DNA from 4 places in the Terrabacter lapilli genome. Region 3 is predicted to be linked to each of the others. Evidence: riboswitches for the same ligand, from Rfam matches in the RefSeq annotation. Region 3 holds a riboswitch; each other region holds the start of a gene.
What was found. A riboswitch is a leader RNA that binds a small molecule or an ion and turns the genes downstream of it on or off. The one in region 3 is predicted to bind cyclic di-AMP.
Positions count from the first base shown of each region.

Region 1: linked by a shared signal. The riboswitch ahead of ABD241_RS13255 (transglycosylase family protein) and the one ahead of ABD241_RS20210 (C40 family peptidase) in region 3 are both predicted to bind cyclic di-AMP.
Region 2: linked by a shared signal. The riboswitch ahead of ABD241_RS18095 (C40 family peptidase) and the one ahead of ABD241_RS20210 (C40 family peptidase) in region 3 are both predicted to bind cyclic di-AMP.
Region 4: linked by a shared signal. The riboswitch ahead of ABD241_RS10155 (CHAP domain-containing protein) and the one ahead of ABD241_RS20210 (C40 family peptidase) in region 3 are both predicted to bind cyclic di-AMP.

Region 1 is NZ_BAAAPU010000007.1:1,127,082-1,130,948, forward strand. It holds gene ABD241_RS13250 (serine/threonine-protein kinase) at 1-1,076, shown strand, start outside; cyclic di-AMP (ydaO/yuaA leader) riboswitch at 1,450-1,622, shown strand; gene ABD241_RS13255 (transglycosylase family protein) at 1,673-2,317, shown strand; tRNA gene ABD241_RS13260 (tRNA-Thr) at 2,492-2,564, shown strand; gene ABD241_RS13265 (tachylectin-related carbohydrate-binding protein) at 2,764-3,867, opposite strand, start outside.
Region 2 is NZ_BAAAPU010000011.1:116,653-120,519, forward strand. It holds gene ABD241_RS18080 (acyl-CoA dehydrogenase) at 1-271, opposite strand, end outside; tRNA gene ABD241_RS18085 (tRNA-Gly) at 455-528, opposite strand; gene ABD241_RS18090 (FBP domain-containing protein) at 595-1,089, opposite strand; cyclic di-AMP (ydaO/yuaA leader) riboswitch at 1,481-1,643, shown strand; gene ABD241_RS18095 (C40 family peptidase) at 1,651-2,250, shown strand; tRNA gene ABD241_RS18100 (tRNA-Gly) at 2,337-2,407, opposite strand; gene ABD241_RS18105 (hypothetical protein) at 2,543-2,950, shown strand; gene ABD241_RS18110 (SMP-30/gluconolactonase/LRE family protein) at 2,950-3,816, shown strand.
Region 3 is NZ_BAAAPU010000012.1:60,650-64,516, forward strand. It holds gene ABD241_RS20200 (STAS domain-containing protein) at 1-323, shown strand, start outside; gene ABD241_RS20205 (DsbA family oxidoreductase) at 360-1,049, opposite strand; gene ABD241_RS20210 (C40 family peptidase) at 1,147-1,935, opposite strand; cyclic di-AMP (ydaO/yuaA leader) riboswitch at 1,939-2,104, opposite strand; gene ABD241_RS20215 (iron-dependent transcriptional repressor DtxR) at 2,255-2,950, opposite strand; gene ABD241_RS20220 (MFS transporter) at 3,004-3,867, opposite strand, start outside.
Region 4 is NZ_BAAAPU010000007.1:484,250-488,116, reverse strand. It holds gene ABD241_RS10170 (zinc-dependent alcohol dehydrogenase family protein) at 1-13, shown strand, start outside; gene ABD241_RS10165 (alpha/beta hydrolase) at 158-838, shown strand; gene ABD241_RS10160 (iron chaperone) at 968-1,342, shown strand; cyclic di-AMP (ydaO/yuaA leader) riboswitch at 1,583-1,775, shown strand; gene ABD241_RS10155 (CHAP domain-containing protein) at 1,779-2,690, shown strand; gene ABD241_RS10150 (alkene reductase) at 2,911-3,867, shown strand, end outside.

The DNA of each region.
Region 1 (3,867 bases), on a different contig from region 3:
ACGCCGTCCTGGCCCGGGTCCGTGCCGGGGCGGTCGACCTCGACGGCGTCGACCCGCGCCTGGTGCCGCTGCTGCGAGCCTCCCTCTCGCCGGACCCGCGCCGGCGCCCGCACGCCGACGAGGTCATCGCCGCCCTCGAGCTCTATGCCGCTGGACAGGCCGCCACCGTCCCCACGCCCCGGGGCGGGCTGTGGGACGACGGCCGCGGCGCCGCCACGCCGGGGGAGACCCAGGTCGTCGAAGGGGTCGGCACCGCCGTCCTGCCACCGGTGGCTCGCACCGCCGTCCAGCCGGCCATCGACCGGGTCGCCCCGTCGCTGCCGCCCGAGTCGGCGCGGTGGGCGCCGCCCACCTCGCGGCCGCGGGTGCCCCCGCCCGCGCCACCGGCCCGCGACCGGGGCTGGGACGACCTCCCCGACGAGCCGGGGCAGTGGGACGACGAGGAGGACTGGGAGGACCACGAGCCCGTCCAGCGCGAGGGCGACCCGCGGATCGGGATGCCCATGCGCACCGGCCTGCTCGCAGCCGCAGCGGTCGCCTGGGTCGGTGCCCTCATGGCGTGGCCCGGCATGGCCCTCGTGACGATCGCGGTCCTGTCCGCCGTGGCGCGAGCGACCGACCGTTCGGTGACCGCGCTGGTGCTCCGGCGCTACGACTTCGGGCGTCGGCGCAGCGACGTGCCCTTCGCCGTGGTCTCCAGCCCCTGGCACCTCGTCGTCGGAGCCGTCGCCACCGTGGTGGGGCTGCTCCTACCGGTCGCGGTCGCGCTCGCCGGCGTCTTCGCAACGGCCTTGATGCTGGCCGGAACCCAGGGGACCGACCTCGGGCCCGGCTCTCCCGCAACGCTGGCCGTCGGGGGCGCCATCGGCCTGCTCATGCTGTGGTGGGGCCCCGGCGGTGCCTCGCTGCGTCGTGGCTCGCGCTCCATGGCCCGCCGACTGGTGCCGGCCGGCCTTGCGGTGCAGGTGGTTTCGGGCGTCCTCATCGTCTTCGGTGCCGTCGCGGCGCTGGTCGCGCTCAGGCACGGCGCCAGCTTCTCGTGGAACCCGTTCGGCGCCAGCCCGTTCGGCCGCTGACCGGCTCGCGCAGCTGAGCCTGCAAGGGCGCACGGTGGGTCCGACGCGACCGCGTGGGACCGCGCCCGACGCATACGGCGTCTGTGTGCCCGCCGTGGGGACACCATGCGGTTCGTGTGCGCGTGTAGCGCACGGCTGCCCAACTGTGGGCCACGAACAGATCACGAAATTGTCTCGACGTGGGTTGTGCGGCGTTGAAACGTCACGTACCGTCAGTGCTCGGCGGCACCCCGGCCTTCGGGCCGGATGGGGGAATCGACATGTGTCCCTGCTCCGCTTCGTCGCGTCCGGCTCCACCCGTGCGCTCTCCACAACTTCACATGGACACCCAAAGAATCCGATCCCTGAGCGCGCCGAGCCTCGCCAGCCAGGGATGTAGCCCACACCGGTGGGCCGGGCGAGGACGGGGGACCCAGTGTGGCCAGAGAGTTCCCGTGCAACGACGCACGAGCACGACATCTGGCCTGGGGGTGAAGTCGCTTCCGCGACAGGGCACCTGACGCCCCAACCCGACAGCTAACCCCGCAGGCGCACGTCAGGAAGGAACACCACCAATGCAGTACCTGTCCAAACATGCTGCGGCGAAGAAGATCTCTGTGAAGCAGCGCCTTGCGGGAGTCGGCATCGCCGGAGCGGCCACCATCGTCGGCGGCCTCGCCACGGCGGGTTCGGCCAAGGCATCCTCGGTCTGGGACGCGGTCGCCGCGTGCGAGTCCGGCGGCAACTGGGCCATCAACACCGGCAACGGCTTCTACGGCGGCCTGCAGTTCACGAAGAGCACCTGGCTCGGCTTCGGCGGCGGCGCCTACGCATCGCGCGCCGACTACGCCTCGCGTGAGGCGCAGATCGCCGTCGCGCAGCGCGTCCTCGCCGTGCAGGGCCCCGGCGCCTGGCCCGTCTGCTCGGTGCGTGCCGGCCTGAGCCGCTCCAACGGGGGCGCCACCTCCAGCAACATCACCGCTTCGCGTTCCACGCAGCGTGCCCCGCTGACCACGAAGTCGACGGTCACGAAGAAGTCGGTCAGCAAGAAGAAGTCGTACGCCGGCACCTCCACGGTGAGGAACACGGCCCGGAACACGGCGACCGGCCCGTCGATCACCGTTCGCAGCGGCGACACCCTGGGCGAGCTCGCCCAGCGCTACCACGTGGCCGGTGGGTGGAAGGCCCTCTGGAAGGCGAACGGGGCCCGGGTCACCAACCCGAACCTCATCTTCGTCGGCCAGGTTCTGCGCCTGCCCTGAGTTACTGGTAGAACTGAGCCGGACGGCCTCGCGCGACCAACCCCTGGGTTGCGCGGGGCCGTCCTTCTGCGTCCGGCCCTCCCTCGGCCCCACGCTCGGGTGGGGCGATCGTTTGGGCGTATGCCGCCGCGCTCGGTTACGCTTTCGCCCGTCCCGGGGCTGTGCCGCGGGCCCGCTGGCGTGGCGCAATCGGTAGCGCACCTGTCTTGTAAACAGGTGGTTAGGGGTTCGAGTCCCCTCGCCAGCTCTCTGACCGGCACAAACATGCCTGAAGCTCCCCTTCCCGCCCGGCTGGGGCGAACCCGTCCACTGTCCTGGGTCCGTCGAGCCTGATGAGGGCGAGCCGCTGACCTACTTCCGCGACGCTCCTTGGCTGAGGGAGAGGGCACCGACCGACGAGGCCCTCAGCGGCGGACGACTACTCGTCCGCCGCTCTGAGGTGGGTCTCAGCCGAAGTACGGCGACGAAGGCGCCCAGAGGACATGCGTCTGGCCGTTCTGTGAGGTGCCGCCGCTGACGGGCACCCAGCTCTCGAGATCGCCGGCGTATCTGAAGAGATCAGATACGGCGGGGTCCGTCGGTGACTGCGGGTCAACTCCGTGGGCAGCGGTCCACGAGCCCCACTGGCCCGAGAAGGCGGCGGTCTCGAGGGCACCCATGACGGCCGAGGAGGAGCCACGCGACACGACCATGACCCGGCCGGATTTCGTGATGGCCACTGATGGCGCTCCGACCGTGCCCGCGGGCAGCTCGCGCCACGGACCGCTCCTGCCGTCGGCGGTGAGCGGGAGCGTCCGGATCCGAACCACCCCGTCGGTGCCGCGATAGGCCAGGACCCCGTCCAGGCCTCCTGGGTACGCCACCAGCGACGGCGTCGTCGCAACTCCGGTTGCCTCGGTCGTCCAACCGTGCAGCGTGCTGCCCTCGAAGCGGCCGAGGCGCAGGTCGCCGCCGCCTGTGACCACGCCGACCACGAGCTGCGCCCCGCCCGCGCGCGCGACCATGACCTGGACCGGGGCGAGCCCATCGATCCCGGTGTAGAGCCAAGGCAGGAACTCCCCTGTGTCGAGGAGCTGCCGCTTGACCCACAGCCGGCCCTGTGCGTCGACAGCGAAGTGGTACGCCGTCGTGCCGATCGATCCCGACGACGGCGAGGTGACCATGCGGCCGCCTTCGTCCGTGCTGGGGAGCAGGCTGAAGGTCGAAGGGCGCTGGAGCGCTGCGTGCATGGTGCCACCGGGACCGGTTGCCAGGACCGAAGCACGGCCATCGGTCAGCCGGGTCACCGAGGGAGTGCCGGCCGCACCGGGGAAGTCTGCGGTGACCTGTCCCAGGCCGCCGCTCTCGCCGTCGAACCGGCCCCAACGGAGCCCAGACCCGCTTTCGGGGATCATCACATCGACGGTGGGCGACGTGTTGACCGACGTCAGGCCCGGTCGGTCGGTGGGCGCGGTCCGCGGCGTGACCGTTGCCGGGACGAACGACGTGGTGTTGCGGCAGGCGTTGCTGCCCGCGGTCACCTGGCGCATGTTCTGCCAGCCCATGCCGAT
Region 2 (3,867 bases), on a different contig from region 3:
CGCCGTCGACGTAGGCCTTGAACGAGCGCTTGAACGACTCGGGCATCGTCACGGTCTGGGTGGCCGCGTCGTAGACGGGTGGGTGGCGGTCGCTGTCGAGGAGGCTGTCGGCCAGCTCGTTCTCGGCGAGGCGCGAGACCTCGTGCAGGATGTCCTTCGCGGCGTCGACGTCGACGTCGGCGTAGATGCCCTGCCCCAGGACCTCCTGGCGGTCGAAGACCTCGAAGAGGTTGAACTCGAGGTCGCGCACGTTGCTCTTGTAGTGGCCCATTCGGGGGACCCTCCGCGTTCTGTCGCTCGTCGTGCGTCCGCGCCGTCGCCGGCGGGCGCGCGAAGTTACTGGCCGGTTACCTTCATGATGCTACCCACCAGTAACGAACGCAAGGGGTCTCAGACACGGCACAGGCGAGCGCGTGCAAGCGAAAGGGCCCGGTCGGTGACCGGGCCCTTCGACTGGAGCAGGCGGCACGAATTGCACGTACGTCTTCCTTCTGGAAGAAGGCTGTTCTGCTACTGAACTACGCCTGCGAGGCGTCGCCTACCGTAGCAACAGCCGGGCCGCCCGCCAAACCCGACCCGCCCGCAGGCCAGCGCCTACGACCCGTCGCGGACCCGGCGGGCGAAGGCCGACGAGCGGGCCCGCAGCTCCTCGACCCGGCGCTCCACGAGCGCCACCGGGTCGAGGCCGCCCTCCATGCTGCTCGGCAGCCGCCGGGCGTGCGCGGAGCAGCTGAAGTCGGTGTGCACGAGCGTGCCGAGGCTGTTGCCCTCCCGACCCGCCGCGCCGGCGCGCCGGGCCGTGAAGAGGGCGACGTCGCTCGTCGCCACGACGTCCTCGCACCAGGCGCACATGGCGCTGGCCTTCCGAGTCCGCTCGGAGGCCCGCAGGAGGAAGCCGACGGGCTCGTCGTCGACGGGCACGACGGCATACGCACGTTGTGCGTTGCTCCGGTCGGTCCAGCCGAGGTAGTCGAGCGTCTCCCAGCGGTCACCGAGCCGCTCGAGGTCGGGCAGGCTCGCGTGCTTCGCCTCACGCCGGCTGGCGTTCACGAAGGACGCGCGGATCTCTTGCTCTGTCAGGGGTTTCACGGTCGTGCTCCTCATCGGTTCAGGGCATGACCGGATGGCCGGTCAGCCGGGGTGGTGGTGGGTCGCGCTGCCTGTCGCTCTGCGGGCCATGGCGGCCACCACCCTCTCCGGACCCGTTCCCGGGCCCACCACGCTGACGAGCTCGCCGCGCCCTGCGCGCGGCGGCGTCCATCCTGCGGGCTGCGGAGGGGTCGGGTCCACCCCTTTTTCGGTGCGTCTGTCGGCTACGCGTATGCCGTTCGCGACGCAAGCGGCCGAGGGCTGCCCGGGTTGGGCACTGTTTGTCCCGGCAACATCTGCCGATATCTGACGACGATCTATGGATCGGGCGCCGGCTCTGCCACCGTCGAAGTGCTCATCGGCCGGGGTCCTCCCCGGCCGGCCCGCGGCACGCCGAGTCCTGTCCGCCGTCGGGGCAGTCGTGCATCACGTGGACAGGATCGGGAGACCCACTTCCGGGCCGGCAAGGACCGGTCCTCGGGGTGAAGCCGCCATGCGCGGCCGGGCTACCTCCGCCCGAACCCGACAGCTCATCTCGAAGGCGTGGGAAGGAACCCGACCATGTCCGCCACTACCCCTGCACGCCCTGAACGCAGTCCCCGACGACTCCGATCGCTCGCCCTGACACCCCTGCTCGCCGCCGCCCTGCTCCTCGGACTGGGCGGCGCTCCTGTGTCCGGCACCGCCGCCTCGACGAGCCCGACCAGCTCGACCGGCTCGACCGGCTCGACCGGCTCCAAGGGCTCCCCGCCGGGAGCCGGCTCCGCATCCGCCGTCACGCTGGGCACCAGGCCGGTCTACGCGGCTCCCGTGCGCCTCCAGGGCCTCTGGCTGACGGCCGCGCAGGTCGGCAAGTGGTACCGCTGGGGCTCTGCCGGGCCCACGTACTTCGACTGCTCCGGCCTCGTCTACTACGTCTACAGCACGCGGCTGCACCGCTACCTGCCGCGAACCGCCAACGCCCAGCGCCTCGCGACCATCCCGATCTCCAAGTCCTACGTCCTCCCCGGTGACCTGATCTTCTTCATGTCGAACGGGTGGGCCTACCACGTCGGCGTCTACGCCGGCTACGGCAAGGTCTGGCACGCGCCGCGTCCCGGCCAGCGGGTCCAGCTCTCGACGCTCTGGACCAGCGCCTGGGTCGCCGGTCGCGTCCGCTGACGACGCACACCCACGTCGCTCACGAACGACGAAGCCGCAGACCCTGCTGAGGGCCTGCGGCTTCGTGTTCCACCAGGTGTGATGTGAGCGAGCGACGGGAATCGAACCCGCGTATCCAGCTTGGGAAGCTGGCGCTCTACCATTGAGCTACGCTCGCCGGGCCGCCGACCGGACCCCCATGAGGGGTACGTGCAAGGCGGCACGCGGCGTCAGTGTAGCCGACGCCGCGACCGTGCAATGACCGCGACCCCGGGGGCCTCCGACCGTCATGGATCTCGCCAAGCAGACCGCCTTGATCGACCACGTCCGCGAACGCGGGGGAGCCAGGGCCCAGGTGGCTGTGACCCTCGAGCAGTTCTTCGACGGCAACGACTGCGAGTGGTGCATCGCCCCCAACCGGCCGGACGACCTGACCCTCGAGACGGTGCGCACGGTCCTCTTCGAGCTGCGTGACCACCCCGAGGTCGACGACGTGCGGGTCGAGCTGGACGTGCTGGAGTTCGCCGAGTTCCCCGATGACGAATGGCCCTACGCCAGTGGGGTCGCCGTCATCACGACGCTCCAGCCGGAGGAGGTCGACGCGCTCACGGCCGCCGCCGACACCGAGCCGAGCGGCGGGCCGGCGGCCGGTGCGGAGTGGCTGGTCGACGCGCCGGCCGTGCCGGACGGCCACCACTACGTCGGGGTCTGGTGGGACTGATGAGACAGGTGCCCGGCATCGTCACCGGAGAGCTCGAGCAGGTCACCGATGCCCTCTGCTACCACGGCGAGGGGCCGGTGTGGTCGCCGTCGTGGGGCGGCCTGCGCTGGGTCGACATGCTCGCCGGTGACGTGATGTCCCTGCGCCCCGACGGGTCCGTCGACCGCATGCACGTCGGCGACGTCGCGGCGTTCGTGCGGCCGCGCACCAACGGCGGCTGGGTGGTCGCGACCGAGCGCGGGCTGGCGCGCGCCGACGAGCCGGACGGCATACCCACGCCGTGGTTCGACCTCTGGGACGACCCGTCGGTCCGGATGAACGAGGGCGGTGTCGACAGCGAGGGCCGCCTCTGGGCGGGGACGATGGGCTACGACCGCGTCCCGGGCAGCGCCACGCTCTACCGCGTCGACTCCGCCGGCGAGGTCACCGTGGTCCTGCCCGACGTGACGATCTCCAACGGCATCGACCTCTCGCCGGACCACCGCCTGGCGTACTACGACGACACCCCCACGGGCCGCACCGACGTCTTCGACGTGGTCGGCGGCGAGCTGGCGAACCGGCGTCCCTTCGTCGGTCACGCCGTCGGCAGTCCCGACGGGCTGACCGTCGACAGCGCAGGCAACGTGTGGGTCGCCCTCAACGGCGCGAGCCGGGTCCGCTGCTACTCCCCTTGGGGTGACGTGCTCGCCGAGGTCGTGCTGCCGGTGCGGCTCGTCACGGCGTGCACCTTCGGCGGCGAGGACCTGCGCGACCTCTACGTCACGACCTCGCGCGAGAACCTCGACGACCCGGAGCCCCAGGCCGGTGCGCTCTTCCGGGTGCGCGTCTCCGTGCCCGGGCAGCAGGTGCGCGCCTTCGCCGGCTGACCCGGCCACCACTCCGGCCGGCCTCCGACACTGTTGCGCGGGACGCGACAG
Region 3 (3,867 bases):
AGGTCGTCCGGGTCACGGGTGAGCTCGACCTGTCCAACGCGAGGGCCGTGACCGACTCCGTCAGCCACACCGTGCCGGAGCAGGTGACCCTCGTCGTCCTCGACCTCGCCGGCACGACCTTCCTGGACAGCGCCGCCATCGCCTCCCTCTTCCGGCTCTCGGAGCGGCTGCGCAACCGCCGCCAGGACCTGCGCATGGTCATCCCGCGCGAGGCGCCCATCCGGGCGGTCGTCGAGCTCACCCGCCTCAGCCAGGTGGTCCCGGTCGACGACAGCCCGCCGGAGCTGCTCGACACCATGAGGGCGTATGCCGCCCTCCCGTAGTCCGCGCCCCGGCCGGAGTCCCTTGGCGCGGGTGCGTCAGACCGACTGGGTCGCGACGCCGCGGAGGAGGGCGAGGTAGTCGTCGACGGGACGCACCCCCGACAGGGCGGCATACCCGTTGGCGAGGAGGAAGGGCGTCGCGGTGACGCCCATCGATCCGGCCTCTCGCTCGTCGGCACGGACCTGCTCGGAGTAGTCGTCCGAGGCCAGCACCGCGGCCACCCGCCGCTCATCCATGCCGCACTCGGCGGCCAGGCGCTGGAGCACCTCGTGGTCGTCGATCGCGAGGCCCTCGCCGAAGTGCGCCCAGTGGAAGCGCTCGACCGCCGCGGAGCGCAGCGCCGGCCCGCCCATCTCGCCGGCGAGGGCGCACAGGCGGTGCGCGTCGAAGGTGTTGGCCCGCACGGCACGGTCCCAGTCGAAGACGAGGTCGTCGGCCTGCGCCTCCTCGCTGGCCTTGGCGTTCATCAGCCGGCCGGTGCCCGCGTCGCCGCCGCCGTAGCGCATGGACAGGTGCTCACGGACGGGCACCGCACCGCCCACCGGGACGTCGGGGTCGAGCTCGAAGGAGCGCAGGCGCAGCATCACGTCGTGCGGGCGCTCGAAGGCGGCGATGGCCGCCTCGACGCGGCGCTTGGCCACCCACGAGTAGGGGCAGACCAGGTCGCTCCAGAGGTGGAGCTCGATGTGGGTCGTGGACTCGGCGGCAGGCTGGACTGTCGTCATCACGTCAGTCAACCACGGACCGTCGCACCCGCCGGGGAATGCGATGTGCCCCCACCGGAGTCGGTGGGGGCACAGGGCGTGGCGCGAGAGGGGTCGCTCAGAAGCGGCCGTAGCCGGAGGGCGTCGTCCAGATGGAGTGGTTGCCGGTCACGGTGCCGGGGCGCTGGGCGTCGATCATGCGGCCCGGGCTGACGTAGATGCCCACGTGGTAGGCGGGCGAGCCGAAGAACACGAGGTCGCCGGGGCTCGGGCTGCTGACGGGAGTCGCCGCCGCCTGCTGCGCGGAGGCCGTGCGCGGGATCGAGATGCCGGCCTGCCGGTAGACGTAGGACGTGAAGCCCGAGCAGTCGAAGCCGGACGGGGTGGTGCCGCCGTAGACGTAGGGGATGCCGAAGAGCGACTGGGCGATGCCCACGATGCCCGAGGCGCTGGGAGCCGGGGCGGGCACCGGGTTGAGGGCGGCGCGCTGCGTCGAGCGCGAGGCGCGCTCAGCGGCGGCCTGGCGGTCGGCGGCAGCCTTGGCCGCAGCCTCCTCGGCAGCCTTCTGCTGGGCGCGTCGGGCCTTGACCGCGATGTCCTCGATGACGACCGGCTGGGACGTGGCCTGCTTCAGTGCGGGGTTGGCGTAGCCGATGGCCGACAGCGCGTTGCCTGCCGTCAGCGTGCCGGCTGCGGGCCCGACGGCGGCCGGAGCCGCGACGACGCTGCTCGAGCCGTCGGCGGCGTTCGCCGTGCCGGCGAACGAGGCCACGAGACCACCCGAGGCAGCCACGATGGCTGCGCCCTTGACGGCGGGCTGAGCAGACTCCTTGGCGATCGTCTTCAGCTCTGAGATCGCGCTGAATCGACCGGGGGCGCGGTGGCGCCCGGGAACGTTCTGAGCCACTGTTAGACCTCTCGACGCCGGCGAGGTGAGCTGTCGGGTTCGGGCTGGAGGTAGCTGCCCGGCCTTCGCTCGGACCGAGTTCGGTCCACGGAAGGCTTCACCCCGAGGACGTCTCACGACGCCCGGAGAACGTGGTTCCCCCGCTCCTGCCATGCGGTTCGTGCCGAGCCCCGGGTCGATGGCAGGACTAGGCGGTCCGACCCGTGGCACCTGCTCGACGGGGAGAGCAAGTGGGGCCAACCGTACCCAACTCCCCCATTCTTGTCACGTCCGGGTTGCGGCACGTCAAAGGCTTGTCCGCGGACGCGTAAAGAAGGCCTCAGGCGGCCTGGCAGAAGACGTGGACCGCCACGTCGTCGGGCAGCGAGACGCCGTCGGAGGGCTCGCCTCCCTCACGGACCGCGAGCACCCTGCCGCCCTCGCGGACCACCTCGACCCGGGCCCCGGGCACGACGCCGGCACTGGTCAGCAGCGCGAGCGCCTCGGGGTCGACCTGGACGGGCTCGCCGATGCGGCGGATGGTCACCACGGACGGGGCGTCACCGACGACGGCCGCCAGGGTCCGCAGGCCGGCGAGGAAGTCCTCCCCCTGCTGCACGCCGAGCTCGGCCAGCCCCGGGATGGGGTTGCCGTAGGGGGACTCGAGGCCGTCGCCGATCAGGCCGAGGATCTTGCGCTCGACCTTCTCCGACATGACGTGCTCCCAGCGGCAGGCCTCGTCGTGGGCGTACTCCCACTCGAGGCCGATGACGTCGACGAGCAGCCGCTCCGCGAGGCGGTGCTTGCGCATGACCCGGGTGGCCAGCAGCCGGCCACGGTCGGACAGCTCGAGATGGCGGTCGCCCGACACGGCCACGAGGCCGTCGCGCTCCATCCGGGCCACCGTCTGCGACACCGTGGGGCCCGAGTGGCCGAGACGCTCGGCGATGCGGGCGCGGAGGGGCACGATGCCCTCCTCCTCCAGCTCGAAGATCGTGCGGAGGTACATCTCGGTGGTGTCGATCAGGTCTGTCACGGTCATACCCTCTCAGAGTCGCGTCGTCGTCAGCGCCCGCGTCAGCGCCCGCGTCACCGGCCGCCCGTCGCTGGTGCTCGGGTGGGGTCGTGGCGTGGCACCCAGACGCGCAGCCAGCCCGCCCCGACCAGGGCGCCCGCACCGAGGACGACTGCGGAGGCGCCGAGGGACATGACGGCGCTCAGCCCGGACAACGCCAGCGGACCCGCCGCCCTTCCCAGGTCGGCACAGAGCCGCCAGCCACCGAGGAACTGGGCCCGGCCCTCGGCCGGCGACGCGTCGGCACCGAGCGTCATGATCAGCCCGGCACCGAGCCCGTTGCCCACCCCGAGCACCGTCGCCGCCGCCGTCACCGCGACCAGGCTGGTGGCGAGCGGCAGCAGCGCCATGCCGAGCCCGAGCACGACCATGCTCGGGACCGCAGCCGCGACCCTGCCGTAGCGGTCCATGAGCCAGCCCGAGGGGTAGAAGAGCGCCATGTCGATGGCCCCGGCGACGCCGAAGACGAGTGAGGTCTGCGCCGGCGAGAAGCCGACCGACTCGGCCCAGAGCGGGATCAGTGCCTCGCGGATCGCCCGCGCGCCGGCGACGCACATCGCGCCGGTGCCGAGGGTGAGGAGCACGTGCCGGTGCTGCAGCAGCACGGAGGCCACGCTACGGGGGGCTCCCCGGCCGACGACCCGGTGCGCCTCGGCCGTGATGTCGGGTGCGAGGAGGACGAGGACGAACGCCGCCAGGCTGGCGACACCGCCGACGGCATACGCCGAGTCGGTGCCCCAGCGCACGATGACGAGCGAGCCGATGAACGGGCCGACGAAGGAGCCGATGCGGTTGACGCCGCCCAGCGTCGACAGGGCGCGGGCCCGCATCGCGACGGGAACGGCCTCGGTGAGGTAGGCCTGCCGGGCCAGCCCGAA
Region 4 (3,867 bases), on a different contig from region 3:
CCTGCGGCCCTGATGCCGACCCGACCAAGCCGACGGCGCCGCGGCTCCGAACCCCGCGAGTGAGCACGCGACCCGAGCACCCACGCGACCCGGCCCGCGCGCTGGCTGGCAGCTCCCGGCATACGCCCTCGACCCTGCGACAGAGACGGAGCACGAGGTGACGCACGCCCGCCTACTCGACACGGCTGCACCCGAGGCGCCGCAGGGCATCGCCCTCGTGCTCCACGGCGGCGCGGCCCGACGCGGCACGGCGCGCGTGAGCCCGACCCAGCTCTCGGTGCTGCGGATGGTGCCGATCGCCGCACGCATCGCCCGCGCCGTCAACGGTGAGGTCGCCGTGCTGCGCCTGCTCAACTCGACCCGGGGCTGGGACGCGACCCACACCCCCGTCGACGACGTCCACTGGGCGCTGGGCCAGGTCGCCGAGCGGTTCGGGCCCGGGCTGCCCGTCACGCTCGTCGGGCACTCGCTCGGCGGTCGGGCCGCGCTGCTCGCCGCGCGCGAGCACCCGGTCGTCAGCGCCGTCGCGCTCAACCCGTGGGTCTACCCCGACGAAGGACAACGCACGAACCTCTCGGGCCGCAACGTGCTCATCGTCCACGGCGACGAGGACCGGGTGGCCCGGCCGCGCAACTCCGCGTCGGTCGCACGCGACCTCGCCCGGACGGCCGACCACGTCGGCTACGTCACCGTGACGGGCGGCAAGCACGCGATGCTGCGCCGGCACGAGGTCTTCGACGGGCTGGCCGCCGACTTCACCGCCGCGACGCTGCTCGGCCGAGCGAGCGTCGGCGCCGTCGGTCGGGTGCTCGCCGGCGAGGAGTGGGTCGAGGTCTGAGCGGCCGCACGCGCACGGGCGCAGCACCCCTTCCACGGGGTGACCTTGCTTTTGCGGAGGTCCGTTTCGCGCAATACAGTCGGGAGTATCCCCTCCATGACCGGTCCGACACCGAAGTGAGGACCAGGATTGGCCCCTAGATTTGCGTCAGTCGATGACTACATCGCGTCCTACCCGGAGGAGACGCGGGCGCAGCTTGCCGGGGTGAGACGGGCCATCAAGAAGGTCGCGCCGCACGCTGCCGAGAAGATCAGCTACGGCATGGCCACCTTCACGGTCGACGGCAAGCCGCTCGTCTACTACGCCGGCTGGAAGAACCACGTGGGCCTCTACCCGGTGCCGACCGGGAGCCCGGAGTTCGAGGAGGCCATCGCGCCCTACCGGCGCGCGAAGGACACCGTGCGCTTCCCGGTCAGCCGGCCGGTCCCCCTCGAGCTGGTCGGTGAGATCGCCCGGCTGTGCCTCGCCCGCCGCGCCGACGTGTCCGAGAGCCCCAAGAGCTGACGTCCGGACGGGCCCGGCTACCCGCGGCCTCCACCTGGTGGGCGCGACTCCGGTGTGATCTGCGTCTCACCTTTTGCCCGTTGGGCGCTCATTCGAGCCGAAAACACGGACATACGGCGACAGAAGCGGCGCGGCTCCGTTACCGCGGCGTGACTTTTACCTTTCGACTCATCTAGTCTTCGGTGGTCCGTCCAACAGGTCGGGCTCTCGCGTGGTGGACCGCCTAGTCCTGTCACCACCTTGCGAGAAGAACCAAACCTTGTGACAGGAGCGGAGGAACCACACGTTTCTCCGGGCGTCCGGCGCAACGACTCCGGACGTCCTTGGGGTTAAGCCACGGCCCCCGCGCGACGAAGTCTCGTCCGTCGGGTCCGTGACCGGGCACCTTTCCGCCCGAACCCGACAGCTAACTTCGTAGGCGCGGAGAGGCACAGCCGTGATCAACGACACCACCCGTGGGCGCCACCGCGCGCCCGGACGCCACAACCCCCTGAGCGAGCTCAAGCTCCTCGCCCGCGAGTCGGCCCAGCCGGCCCTGAAGGCAGGCGCCCTCGTGGCCGCCACCGGCGGCCTCGTCGCCGGGTTCGCCAACCCCGCGAGCGCCGACTCCCTGTCCCCGGCCGCGGCCAAGGCCGCCGGCGCCAACGCGGCCGTCGCCCCGCAGGGCGCTCCGGCCGCCGTCGGCCCGGCCGCCGCCGCCGCCCCGGCCGCCTCGACGGCCCTGTCCAAGATCGGCTTCGCGCCGGCAGCGCAGCAGGCCACCGCCCAGCGCGTGGCCACGTCGAAGCCGCAGGTCATCCAGGACGTGCAGCTGCAGGCGCAGCGCGCCGCCGCGCAGGCTGCGGCCGCCAAGGCTGCCGCTGCCAAGGCTGCCGCCGAGCGCCAGGCCGCTGCCCAGCGCGCCTCGCGCGACCTGACCCGGAGCACGCTGACCAACAGCACCTCGACCACGAAGTCGGGCAGCAACGGCTACACCCCCGGCGCCTCGGCCGGCATGCGGGCCTCCCACAACTGGGCCACCGCCGGCCAGTGCACGTGGGGCGCCCTCAACCAGTGGTACCAGTCCGAGGGCTACTACCCCGGCGGCTGGACCGGCAACGCGATGGCCTGGGCCTCGGGCGCGCGCTCCGCGGGCTACACCGTGAGCAGCACCCCGCGTACGCGTTCGATCATCGTGATGCAGCCCGGTGTCGCCGGCTCCTCGAGCGTCGGCCACGTCGGCTGGGTCACGGCCGTCAACGGCAACCAGGTGACGATCATCGAGATGAACGCCACCGCCGGCCCGTACAACTACGACACGCGCACGGTCACCCTGAGCGGCGGCATGTCGTTCATCTACGCACCGTGAGCCGAGCAGCTCGCTGACGCGGCTGTCGGCAAGGGGAGGGTGCCTTCGGGCGCCCTCCCCTTCTGCATGTCCATCGGACGCTTCCTGCGACATGGCCCACACTGCGGGCAAACGGGAATGATCGGCCGGCCCTGCTCCTTGTCGCCTAGGTAGTTGAAGGCTCCACCGAACGGGTGGGCCTCGACGGATCCGACAGTCCCCCACCTTGAGGAGCAGGCCTGTGAGCACGGCTTTCGAGAGCATCCGCATCGGCCGCTGGGACCTCCCCCAGCGCTTCGTCATGGCACCGCTGACGCGCAACCGCGCCGGCGAGGGCCAGGCACCGACCGAGCTCAACGCCGAGTACTACGGCCAGCGCGCGAGCGCCGGTCTCATCATCACCGAGGGCACCCAGCCCAGCGCCGTCGGACAGGGCTACCTCGACACCCCCGGCATCCACTCCGACGAGCAGGTCGCCGGCTGGCGCCTCGTCGCCGACGCCGTGCACCAGGGCGGCGGGCACGTCGTCGTGCAGCTCATGCACGCCGGCCGCATCGCGCACCCCGACAACAAGGGCGGCCTCGAGAGCGTCGCCCCGAGCGCCATCGCCGCCCCCGGCGAGATCGTGACCGCCAAGGGCCAGCAGCCGTACGTCGTCCCGCGGGCGCTCGAGACCGAGGAGATCCCCGGGCTCGTCGCCGAGTACGTCCACGCCGCGCGCCAGGCGGTCGCCGCGGGTCTCGACGGCGTCGAGGTCCACGCCGCCAACGGCTACCTGCCGCACCAGTTCCTCGCCCCGTCGAGCAACCAGCGTACGGACGCCTACGGCGGCTCGCCGGAGAACCGGGCGCGCCTGACCGTCGAGATCACCAGGGCCGTGGCCGAGGCCATCGGCGCCGACCGCGTCGGCATCCGCATCTCGCCCGCCCACAACATCCAGGGCGTGCTCGAGGAGGACGAGGCCGACACCGCCGCGACCTACGAGGCGCTCGTCGAGGGCATCGCGCCGCTCGGCCTAGCCTACCTCAGCATCCTCGGCGACCCGGAGTCCGACATCGTGCGCGACCTGCGCAAGCGCTTCGGCGGTCCGGTCATCCTCAACTCGGGCTTCGGCTCGGTGACCCAGCTGGCCGACGTCGAGGACATCCTCGAGCGCGACCTCGGCGACCTCGTCGCCGTCGGGCGTGAGTTCCTCGCC